3 regions of the Brachybacterium sp. GCM10030267 genome follow, and region 3 is predicted to be linked to each of the others. Evidence: riboswitches for the same ligand, from Rfam matches in the RefSeq annotation. Region 3 holds a riboswitch; each other region holds the start of a gene.
What was found. A riboswitch is a leader RNA that binds a small molecule or an ion and turns the genes downstream of it on or off. The one in region 3 is predicted to bind thiamine pyrophosphate.

Region 1 (3,264 bases), on a different contig from region 3:
GACTCCCCGGCATCGTGCGCGTTCACAGATCGCCACAACCCATACGGCCCACCACGAGGCACGGATACAGTCACCAGCGGCCACCACTGGAACCGCGACGACGAGGGCACGCCATGACCCGCAACCACCTGACCGAACGCCTCGATACCGGCACCGTCATCTGTGCCGAGGGCTTCCTCTTCGAGCTCGAACGGCGCGGCTACCTGACCGCCGGCGAGTTCGTGCCCGAGGTCGCCCTCGAGCACCCCGAGGCGCTGCGCACCCTGCACGTGGACTTCCAGCGCGCCGGCTCCGACATCGTCGAGGCCTTCACCTACAACGGTCACCGCGAGAAGATGCGGGTCATCGGCAAGGAGGACCTCCTCGAGCCCCTGAACCGGTCCGCCCTGCAGATCGCCCGCGAGGTCGCCGACGCCGTCCCGGGCAATCTCGTCGCCGGCAACATCTCCAACTCCAACATCTGGGACCCTGCGGACACCACGACGCAGCGCGAGGTCCGCGGCATGTTCGAGGAGATGGTCGGCTGGGCCGTCGAGGAAGGGGCCGACCTGATCGTCGGGGAGACCTTCTACTACGCCGAGGAGGCGCTGACCGCGCTCGAGGTCGCCAAGGCCTCCGGCCTGCCCGTGGTGATCACTCTCGCCCCGATGGCGTTCCAGGAGATGGCCGAGGGCGCCGGGATCGTCGAGACCGCACAGCGCCTCGAGCAGGCCGGGGCCGACGTGGTGGGTCTCAACTGCTTCCGCGGGCCGGCGACGATGCTGCCGTGGCTGCGCGAGATCCGCGAGGCCGTGGACTGCCACGTGGGCGCCCTGCCGATCCCGTACCGCACCACGGAGGAGGAGCCGACGTTCTTCAACCTCTCCGATCCCGCCGCGGCCGTGCCCTCCCCGCACGGGCGCACCTTCCCCACCGCCCTGGACCCCCTGCTGACCAACCGCTACGAGATCAGCGCCTTCGCCCGTGAGGCGCTGGAGCTGGGCGTGAACTACCTCGGGGTGTGCTGCGGCGCAGCCCCGATCCACATCCGGGAGGTCGCCGAGGCCGTCGGCCGCACCACCGAGGCGAGCCGCTACTCCGAGCGCATGGAGAACCACTTCATGTACGGCAGCAACGAGCGCCTCCCGGAGCATATCGTCGGCTTGGGCTCGCGCGCCTGAGCGTCGGCCCCGGACAGGTTCGGGTCCGGCCCGACGAGGCTCCAGGCTTCGCCCGAAGAGCTCTTGACTCGGCCCGACGTCGCTCGGGGCTCCGCCCGGCGCGAGGGCTTGAGCTTCCAGCGATCGCGGGCCCGAGCAGTCGATCATCGGCGCGGAATATCGGATACTGCCAGTGACCGGACACCACCGGAGGAAAGGAGCAGGACGATGACCAGCACGCCGCACGAGCACTCCCCCGAGGCCCCGCTCGAGGACGCCCTGGACCAGGAGGTCGATGCCCTGCCGGACGACGGGACCACGGACGCCCTCGGCTCCGAGGAGCTCGGCTCCGTCACCTCCGCCTACGCCGATCCAGCGGATGTCCTCGACCAGCGCCGCGAGGTCCCGCTCGACGAGGACTACGCCCCCGAGGCGACCGGTGAGGACGGCTCCGAGGACAGTGCCTTCGGGGCCGACGACGGCGCCTTCGACTCCGAGTGAACGGCGACCGACCGCAGGAGCGGGACGCCGCTCGCTGACCGGCGGGACAGTCGGCCAACCTGACCGGCGAGACCGTCGGCCCAGCTGATCGGTGGGACCGTCGGCGCACCTGATCGGCGGGACCGTCGGCCCACCTGATCGCTTGATCTCCGACCCATCGGTCATGCGTGATCTCGCCGCGTGATCGGTGACCCTCCGGGAATCGATCAGGGCGATCACGGCCCCGCTCAGCCGCCCCGGGACCCGGCCCCAGCGCCGGGGTCCCGGGGCGGCTCCTGCTGTGTCGGGGTAAGGTCGTCGTCGACACGGGGTGCCCCGCCAGGGGCTGAGATCACACCCGACGAACCTGATCGAGTTAGCGCTCGCGGAGGGATGTCATGACGTCGCACTGCGTCACTGCGTCACTGCGTCACTGCGCCGCTCGCCGCGTCGCGAGCGCGCCTCGAGGTCGGGCCCCGGGTCACCGGATCGGGAGCTCCCATCCGGACGGATCGACCGACGAGGAGAAGTCCCGATGTCCACCTCTTTCACCGACGACCTCCGTGAGGCCAGCGAACCCACCTGGACCCGAGCCGTCCAGCACCGCTTCGTGGCGGAGCTCCACGACGGGTCGATCCCCGACGAGGTGATGGCCGGATACCTGATCCAGGACCATCGCTTCCTCGACAGCTTCCTGGTGCTCCTCGGCGCCGGCATCGCCGAGGCCCCCGCGTTCGAGGCCCGGCTGCGGCTGTCGCAGTTCGTCGGCGAGGTCGCCGGGGACGAGAACACCTACTTCCTGCGCGCGTTCGAGTCCCTGGGCGTGAGCGAGCACGACCGCGCAACCGTCCCGGACACGCTGGCGACCACCGGCTTCACCACCATCTTCCGCGAAGCCGCCGAGACCCGGGACTATGCCGCGATCCTCGCCGTGCTGGTGGTCACCGAATGGCTCTACCACGACTGGGCCGCCGCCGCTCCGGACCCGCGGCCGAGCAGCTTCGTCCACTCCGAATGGATCGACCTCCACGACAACCCGGACTTCGCCGGCTTCGTGAACTTCCTGCACGCCGAGCTCGACGCAGCAGGACCCGGCAGCCCCGAGCGGGCCCGGGAGTTCTTCGAGCGCACCGTCGCCCTCGAGCTCGACTTCTTCGAGCAGTCCTACCTCCACCCGTTCACCGGGGAGGCACGATGAGCCTGTTCGACGATCTCAGGTCCGCCGCCCTGCCCGACTGGGACGATTACACCCGCCACCCGTTCGTCGAGCAGCTCGGCGCGGGCACACTGCCGCTCGCCGCATTCCAGGACTACCTGATCCAGGACTACCTGTTCCTCATCCAGTTCGCCCGGGCCAACGCGCTGGCCGCCTTCAAGAGCCGACGGCTCGAGGACATCCAGCACTCCGCCGATGCCCTCGCGACGACCCTGGCCGAGACCGATCTGCATGTGCGGCTCACCGCGAGCTGGGGCATCGATCGCTCGCAGCTGGACGCCGCACCCGAGAAGCAGGCCACCGTCGCCTACACCCGGTACGTGCTCGACTGCGGGCAGGTCGGTGACCAGCTCGACCTGAATGTGGCCCTCGCCCCGTGCGCGATCGGGTACGCCGAGATCGGGGCCCGTCTGGCTCCCCGGCTCGAGG
Region 2 (3,264 bases), on a different contig from region 3:
GTCGGGCATCCACCACTTCACACCGTTGCGGGTCGAGCAGGTCCCCGCCCGGATCGCCACGCTGATCGACCCGAACTCCGTCGCCGGCCAGGGCGGCGCCCCGGTCACCGTGCGCCGCACCGAGCTCGCCTCAGGACACCCGCTCGCCGCCCGGCTCGCCGACACCCGTGCCCAGAGCGTGCTGACCACAGTGCACGCCGACGACGACAGCGTGCAGCAGGTCAGCGTGTATGTCACCGGCAGCGAGGTGCTCACGATGGAGGCGCTGGACCCGGCCGCCGAGGACCCGCCGCTGGAGTTCCGGCCCGTCGACGCGGGCGACCTGGTCGCACTCGCCGCGGCCGTCGTCTCCTGAGCGCCTCCCGCAGGATTCGCCGGCCCGCGCGCGGCCCATCGCGCTGGTCAGAGGCTTCCGCGGGGCCCCTCAGCTCGTGAGGACGTCTCAGCGTCGGTCAGCTCGTGAGGGCGTCCCGCAGCGTCCGGGCCGCTGCCTCGGGATCGTCGGCCTCGGTCACGGCGCGGACCACCACGATCCGCTCGACACCGGCGCCGAGCAGCTCGGGGACACGTTCCGCGTCGACTCCGCCGATGGCGAAGAACGGCTTCGCGTCCCCCGTCCGCTGGGCGGCGGCGCGCGGCAGGTCGAGGCCGACGGGGGCGCGGTCCGGCTTCGTCGGCGTCGCCCACACCGGACCGGTGCAGAAGTAGTCCGGACCCGCATCGGCGTCGGCCGCCTCCATCTGCTCGATGGTGCGGGTCGAGCGGCCGATCAGGACGTCGCGGCCCAGCAGCGCACGGGCATCCAGCGTGCTCAGGTCGCCCTGGCCGAGGTGGAGGATGTCCGCGCCGGCCAGCGCGGCGACGTCGGCCCGGTCATTGGCCGCCAGCAGCGTGCCGTGCGCGTCGGCGATCGGCCGCAGCGCCCGCAGGGCCTCGACCTCGGCGCGGGCCTCGGCCGCCTTGTCCCGCACCTGCAGGATGTCCACTCCGCCGCGGAAGGCGGCCTCGGCGAAAGCCAGCAGGCCCTCGAGCCCGCGCGAGAGGTCGACGCAGACGTACAGGCGGGAGGCGCGCAGGGCTTCGCGGCGCCGGGCACCGGCCTCGCTGGTCGCCGACGAGTGAGCGTTCATGGGCACAGCCTGGCACAGAGCGTGACCGGGACCCGGAACCTCCGGCCTGCCGGCGCCGTGCCGCCGGCACCGTGCCGCAGGCACTGGCCCGCCGGCTCGTCGGCGTCTGCGCCGGCGCGTAGACTCGAGGGGTTCCGTGGGAGCCCGAGACGCCGGGCTGAGAGGGCGCAGCGCGCCGACCACCAGCACTGGATGCGGATCATGCCGCCGTCAGGAGGAATCTCAGGATGCGTGCCATGCATGTCGCCGTCATCGGCGCGGGCATCGTCGGCCTGCTCACCGCCGCCGAGCTGCGAGCGCGTGGTCACCGCGTGGAGATCCACGCCGAGGGGGTCGCCGACGGGGCCACGTTCGCGGCCGCCGGGATGCTCGCCCCCGCCGCGGAGATCCAGGTCGGGCAGGGCCCGCTGTGGGCCATCATGCGCGAGGCCTCCCAGGCGCACCGCGATCTCGCGAGCCGCCTCGCCGCGCGCACCAGCGTGGACCCCGGCTACCGGGACGATTCGACCGTGATGATCGGACGGGACCACGCCGACGCCGCCGCGCTGCGCGACCTGGCCGAGATCCAGCGCTCCACCGGAGCGGCCGTCCGCGAGCTCACACCCCGGGAGCTGCGCCGTCTCGAGCCCGCCCTGGCCCGCGGCATCGCCGGCGCGCAGCTGATCGAGCACGACCACCAGGTCGACCCGCGGCGCCTGGCCGCCGCCGTCCAAGACATCCTGGCCGGAGCGGGCGGACCCGGGGACGGCCCCGCCGTTGCCATCCACCGTCGCCGCCTCACCTCGCTCGAGGAGATCGACGCCGAGCGGATCGTGCTGGCCGCAGGGCTGGGTGCGGGAGAGATCGCGGGCCCGCACCGCCGCCTCGGCCTCGCCCTGCGCCCCGTCCACGGCGACATCCTGCGCGTGCGCGTGCCGACCTCGCTGCTGGCCCCGGGCGAGGACAACCTGGTGGCCCGCACCGTGCGCGCCACCGTGCGGGGACGATCCGTCTACCTGGTCCCGCGCGCCGATCGCCACCTGGTCATCGGTGCCACCAGCCGCGAGGACGACCTCGCCGGCACCTCCACCGGCGGCGTCCACCAGCTGCTCCAGGACGCGATCGAGATCGCCCCGTCCGTGCGGGAGACCGAACTGGTCGAGGTCACCACCCGGGCACGCCCCGGCACCCCCGACGACCTCCCGCTGCTGGGCCCCGTGCCCGGCGATGACCGCGTGATCGTCTCGACCGGCTACCACCGCCACGGGATCCTGCTGTCCGCTTGGGCCGCCCAGCGCACCGCCGAGCTGCTCGAGGACCCCGCCGCGCCCCGCTCGCAGCTGCTCGACGCGGTCCGGCCCGAACGCTTCACCATCCCACCGCCGACGGCGTCCCTCCCGCCATCCCCCGTACCCAGCGCCACCGCCTCATCCGCCCAGGAGAACCCATGAATCTGTCCCTGACCGTCAACGGCGACGAGGTCGCACTCCCGCCGGGAAGCACCGTCCGCGACCTGGTCAGCTCCCGCCTCGGCCAGGAGATCGGCGAGGACGGCCGCGCGAGCGACGGCAGTCCGCTCGGCGTCGCCGTCGCCCTGGACGACACCGTCGTGCCCCGCACCCGCTGGGCCACGACGCCCGTGCCCGATGGCGCGCGCTGCGAGTTCGTCACCGCCGTGCAGGGAGGCTGACCCATGACCCGTCCCTCCGCACGTCCCGACCTCGCCGACGACTCGTTCACCATCGCCGGCACGCCCCTGACATCGCGCCTGATCATGGGCACCGGCGGGGCCACCGACCTCGCCGCGCTCGAACGCGCCCTGGTCGCCTCCGGCACCGCGCTGACCACCGTCGCGATGCGCCGCTTCTCCGCGGCCACCGGCAACTCGGTGTTCACGCTGCTCGAGCGGCTCGGGATCAAGGTGCTGCCCAACACCGCCGGCTGCTTCAGCGCCCGCGACGCCATCCTCACCGCGGAGCTCGCCCGTGAAGCGCTGGAGACGGACTGGATCAAGCTCGAGGTCATCGCCGACGAGGACACCCTCCTGCCCGACGGCATCGAACTGGTCGAGGCGACCGCCGAGCTGGTCCGGCGCGGCTTCACCGTGCTGCCCTACACCACCGACGATCCCGTCCTGGCCCGTCACCTCGCCGAC
Region 3 (3,264 bases):
GACCTCCGCATCCAGCAGCTTCGCCGCTTCGGGCAGGTTCGGCGTGATCACGTGCACCAGCGGCAGCAGCAGTTCGCGCAGGTTCTGTGCCGCCTGCCGGGGCAGCAGTTCATCGCCGCTGGTGGCGACCATGACCGGGTCGAGCACGACGGTGCCGAACTGGCCGGCTCGCGCGGCCATGGTCTCGGCGACGGCGGCGACGACCTCGGCGGAGGTGAGCATCCCCAGCTTGGTGGCGTCCAGCGGGATGTCATCCAGAACGCTGGTCAGCTGCGACTGCACGTCCTCGGCGGTCATCGGCGTCACGGACTGCACGCCGCGGGTGTTCTGCGCGATCACGGCGGTGATCGCGGTGGTGCCGTAGACGCCGAGTGCCGTGAACGTCTTCAGGTCGGCCTGGAAGCCGGCGCCGCCGCTGGGGTCGGAGCCGGCGATGGTCAGTGCTGTCGGTGGTCGCATGGGGCGGTCCTCCTGGGGTGTGCTGCGGAGCCGGGCCGGTGGGGGGCGGGGTCCGCGGACGGGTGGTCACGGACTGCTGGATGAGCGGCCCTGGTCGATGGCTTCTCGGAGTCGGCCGGCGGCCGCAGCGGGGTCGGGTGCCGCGGCGATGGCCGAGACCACGCAGAGACCGTCCACACCGGTGGCCGCGATCTCCGGGGCGAGGCGGTGGTCGATGCCGCCGATGGCGACGGCCAGCGGAGCTGAGGCGGCCGATACGTGCCGCGCCTGCCGCCACGGGTCCAGGCACTCCGCCAGTCCCTCCAGGCCGAGCGGCGGCGCGGCGTCGGCCTTGGTGGCGGTCGCGCGGATCGGGCCGATGCCCAGCACGTCGGCCGTGTCCTCCGCGAGCGCGGCGCGCACCTGGCCGGCGGTGCCGGCGGAGAGGCCGATCATCAGCTCCTCCCCGAGCACCTCGCGGGCAGCGGCCGCGGCGACGTCGCTCTGGCCCACGTGGAGGTGGCACCGCGCGGCCTCGGCCACACCGAGACGGTCGTTGACGAACAAGGGCACCTCCTGGGCGCGAGGGCCGAGCTCGCTCGCCAGGCGTTCCCGGCATGCGCGGACCAGCTCGAGCAGGTCGGCGTCGGAGGCGTCCTTGTCCCGCAGCTGGATCGCGCCCGCTCCGCCGCGGACGGCGGCGAGGACCACGCCGGGCACCGCGTCGATCCCGCCGGACAGCGCCGAGTCGGTGACGTGGTACAGCGAGAAGTCGGCCGCATGGGCGGTGCGCAGGGACGGCCGGATCACGCCGGGGCCGCCTGCTCCTGAAGACCCACGAGCTCGAGCACGTCGGCGGGCGTGAGGGTGTCCAGCGCATCGAGCCAGCCGACGGCGAAGGACCCGACTCCCTGCGCCTCCCGCGCGGCGAGGGTTCCGGCGGCGCCGTGCAGGGCATGTGCGGCGAGCACCGCGTCGTGGGGGGTGAGGTCGGTGTCGCGGCTTGAGCCCAGGAGGGCGGCGCAGGTCGCGCCGAGCGCACAGCCGGTGCCGATCACTCGCGCGAGCAGGGCGTCGCCGCTGGTCAGCACTGTGATGCGACCCGCGGAGACGATCGCGTCGCGCTCCCCGGAGACCGCGACCACGGCACCAGTGCGGGCGGAGAGGTCGCGGGCGGCGTCGAGCACCGCCTCGACCGTGTCGGTGGAATCGACGCCGCGCCCTCCCCCGCCGGTGCCGGCGAGCGCGGCGATCTCGGAGGCGTTGCCGCGGACGGCGGCGGGCCCGAGGGTCAGCAGTTCGTGCGCCAGCGGGGTGCGGACGGGCAGCGAGCCGACGGCGACCGGGTCGAGCACCCAGGGCCGTCCGGCGTCGCGGGCGGCGCGGGCGGCGGCGGGCATCGCCTGCACCTGTCCCTCGGCCACGGTGCCGGTGTTCACCAGCAGCGCGTCGGCCGCAGCGGCGAAGACCGGCGCCTCCTGCGGGTGGTCCACCATCGCGGGGGCGGCCTCGATGGCCAGCAGGACGTCCGCGGTGATCTGCTGGACGACGGTGTTGGTGATGCAGTGGACGAGCGGGCTGTGCCCGCTGAGCGCCTCGAGGGCGCTGCGTAGCCGGTTCTCGGGCGTGCTCGTAGTCATCGGTGACGATCCCTTCGCAGGTGCAGACCAGGGCAGGTTCGACGGGTGTGCTCTCAGCCGCCGCTTCTCGACGGCACCCCGCGTCACTGGTCGGCGACTTTAGCAGGGGCCGAGACAGGGGCACACAGGATCTTCACACTCATAATCCTGTAATTCCTTGGTATTCTCTTGACCTTCCCTTGACCTGATGCCACGGTGTGAGCGGCAACGCATCGACGCGGATCCACGACGGACAACCGTCTCCCGCAGTCGGCGGAGAGGACGCCATGACCATCACGAGCACCGCACGCCGGGCCCGCACCGTACTGACCGTCGCCGCGGGGGCGGCGCTGCTGTCCGCGTCGGCCTGCAGCACGAGCGCCGGAGCCGACGGGGAGGACAGCGCGGGGGCGCCGTCCGAGACATCGGATCAGGGTGAACAGCAGGAGGGCGGACAGAACACCAGCGACGGCGGGGGCGCCGCGACCAGCAGTGAGCAGGGGGACGGGGACTCGGACGAGGGGTCCGAACAGAACGATGGGGTGGATGCGGGCGACGAGGACGAGGCGACGGAGCCGACGGAGCCTGAGACCCGTCTCGTGCTCGTCACCGATCTGGGACCCGAGGAGCCCGGTGAGGGCGATCTCGTGCGCAGCCCCGACCAGCTGGCCGCCCTGCTGACCGGGCCCCTCGGCGGGATGGCCGAGTGCTACGACGAGCTCACGCTCAGCCCGGGCGCCACCGCGTCGTGCATGGGCCCGGCGAGCGTCGACTCTCCCGACCCGGACCAGGAATGGACGGCGCACTCGGTGCGGATCCCGTCCGCGGAGGACTTCACCGCCGGCAGCAGGGTCGCGATCCTGTTCACCACCGGCGGCGCCCTGACCGGGCCGGCCGAGGTCCTGCTGGAGGAGACCGTGTCCCTCACCGGCCTCGGCGTCAGCTCGACGTTCGGGGCCGAGGACCTGGATTCCGAGCAGCTCGCGCAGCACACGCTGGAGGTGCTCACCTCCCCGAATGCTTACGTCCCCGTCGACTACGCCGACTGGGAGCACGTGAGCTGCCAGGACGGCCTCTCCTTCGCGACCTTCGAACCGGTGGCCTGCACCGCGACCACCGCCGGCGGCGATCACTGGGAGCTGGAGGTGGCGCCCGGGGCTTTCGCCGGCAACGACCAGGGCCTGCTGGTGGGCATCGAGACCCTGTG

Region 1: it holds a riboswitch for thiamine pyrophosphate, as region 3 does, so the genes downstream of both, ACFQS2_RS04010 (TenA family protein) here and thiM (hydroxyethylthiazole kinase) in region 3, are expected to answer to the same signal.
Region 2: it holds a riboswitch for thiamine pyrophosphate, as region 3 does, so the genes downstream of both, thiO (glycine oxidase ThiO) here and thiM (hydroxyethylthiazole kinase) in region 3, are expected to answer to the same signal.

The regions. Positions count from the first base shown of each region.
Region 1 is NZ_JBHTCX010000003.1:341,794-345,057, forward strand. It holds gene ACFQS2_RS03995 (glycosyltransferase) at 1-13, opposite strand, end outside; gene ACFQS2_RS04000 (homocysteine S-methyltransferase family protein) at 114-1,160, shown strand; gene ACFQS2_RS04005 (hypothetical protein) at 1,368-1,640, shown strand; TPP riboswitch at 1,937-2,030, shown strand; gene ACFQS2_RS04010 (TenA family protein) at 2,155-2,817, shown strand; gene tenA (thiaminase II) at 2,814-3,264, shown strand, end outside.
Region 2 is NZ_JBHTCX010000011.1:174,672-177,935, forward strand. It holds gene ACFQS2_RS10030 (hypothetical protein) at 1-355, shown strand, start outside; gene thiE (thiamine phosphate synthase) at 453-1,130, opposite strand; TPP riboswitch at 1,257-1,363, shown strand; gene thiO (glycine oxidase ThiO) at 1,358-2,560, shown strand; gene thiS (sulfur carrier protein ThiS) at 2,557-2,799, shown strand; gene ACFQS2_RS10050 (thiazole synthase) at 2,803-3,264, shown strand, end outside.
Region 3 is NZ_JBHTCX010000007.1:161,799-165,062, reverse strand. It holds gene thiD (bifunctional hydroxymethylpyrimidine kinase/phosphomethylpyrimidine kinase) at 1-459, opposite strand, end outside; gene thiE (thiamine phosphate synthase) at 526-1,248, opposite strand; gene thiM (hydroxyethylthiazole kinase) at 1,245-2,078, opposite strand; TPP riboswitch at 2,070-2,169, opposite strand; gene ACFQS2_RS06035 (hypothetical protein) at 2,345-3,264, shown strand, end outside.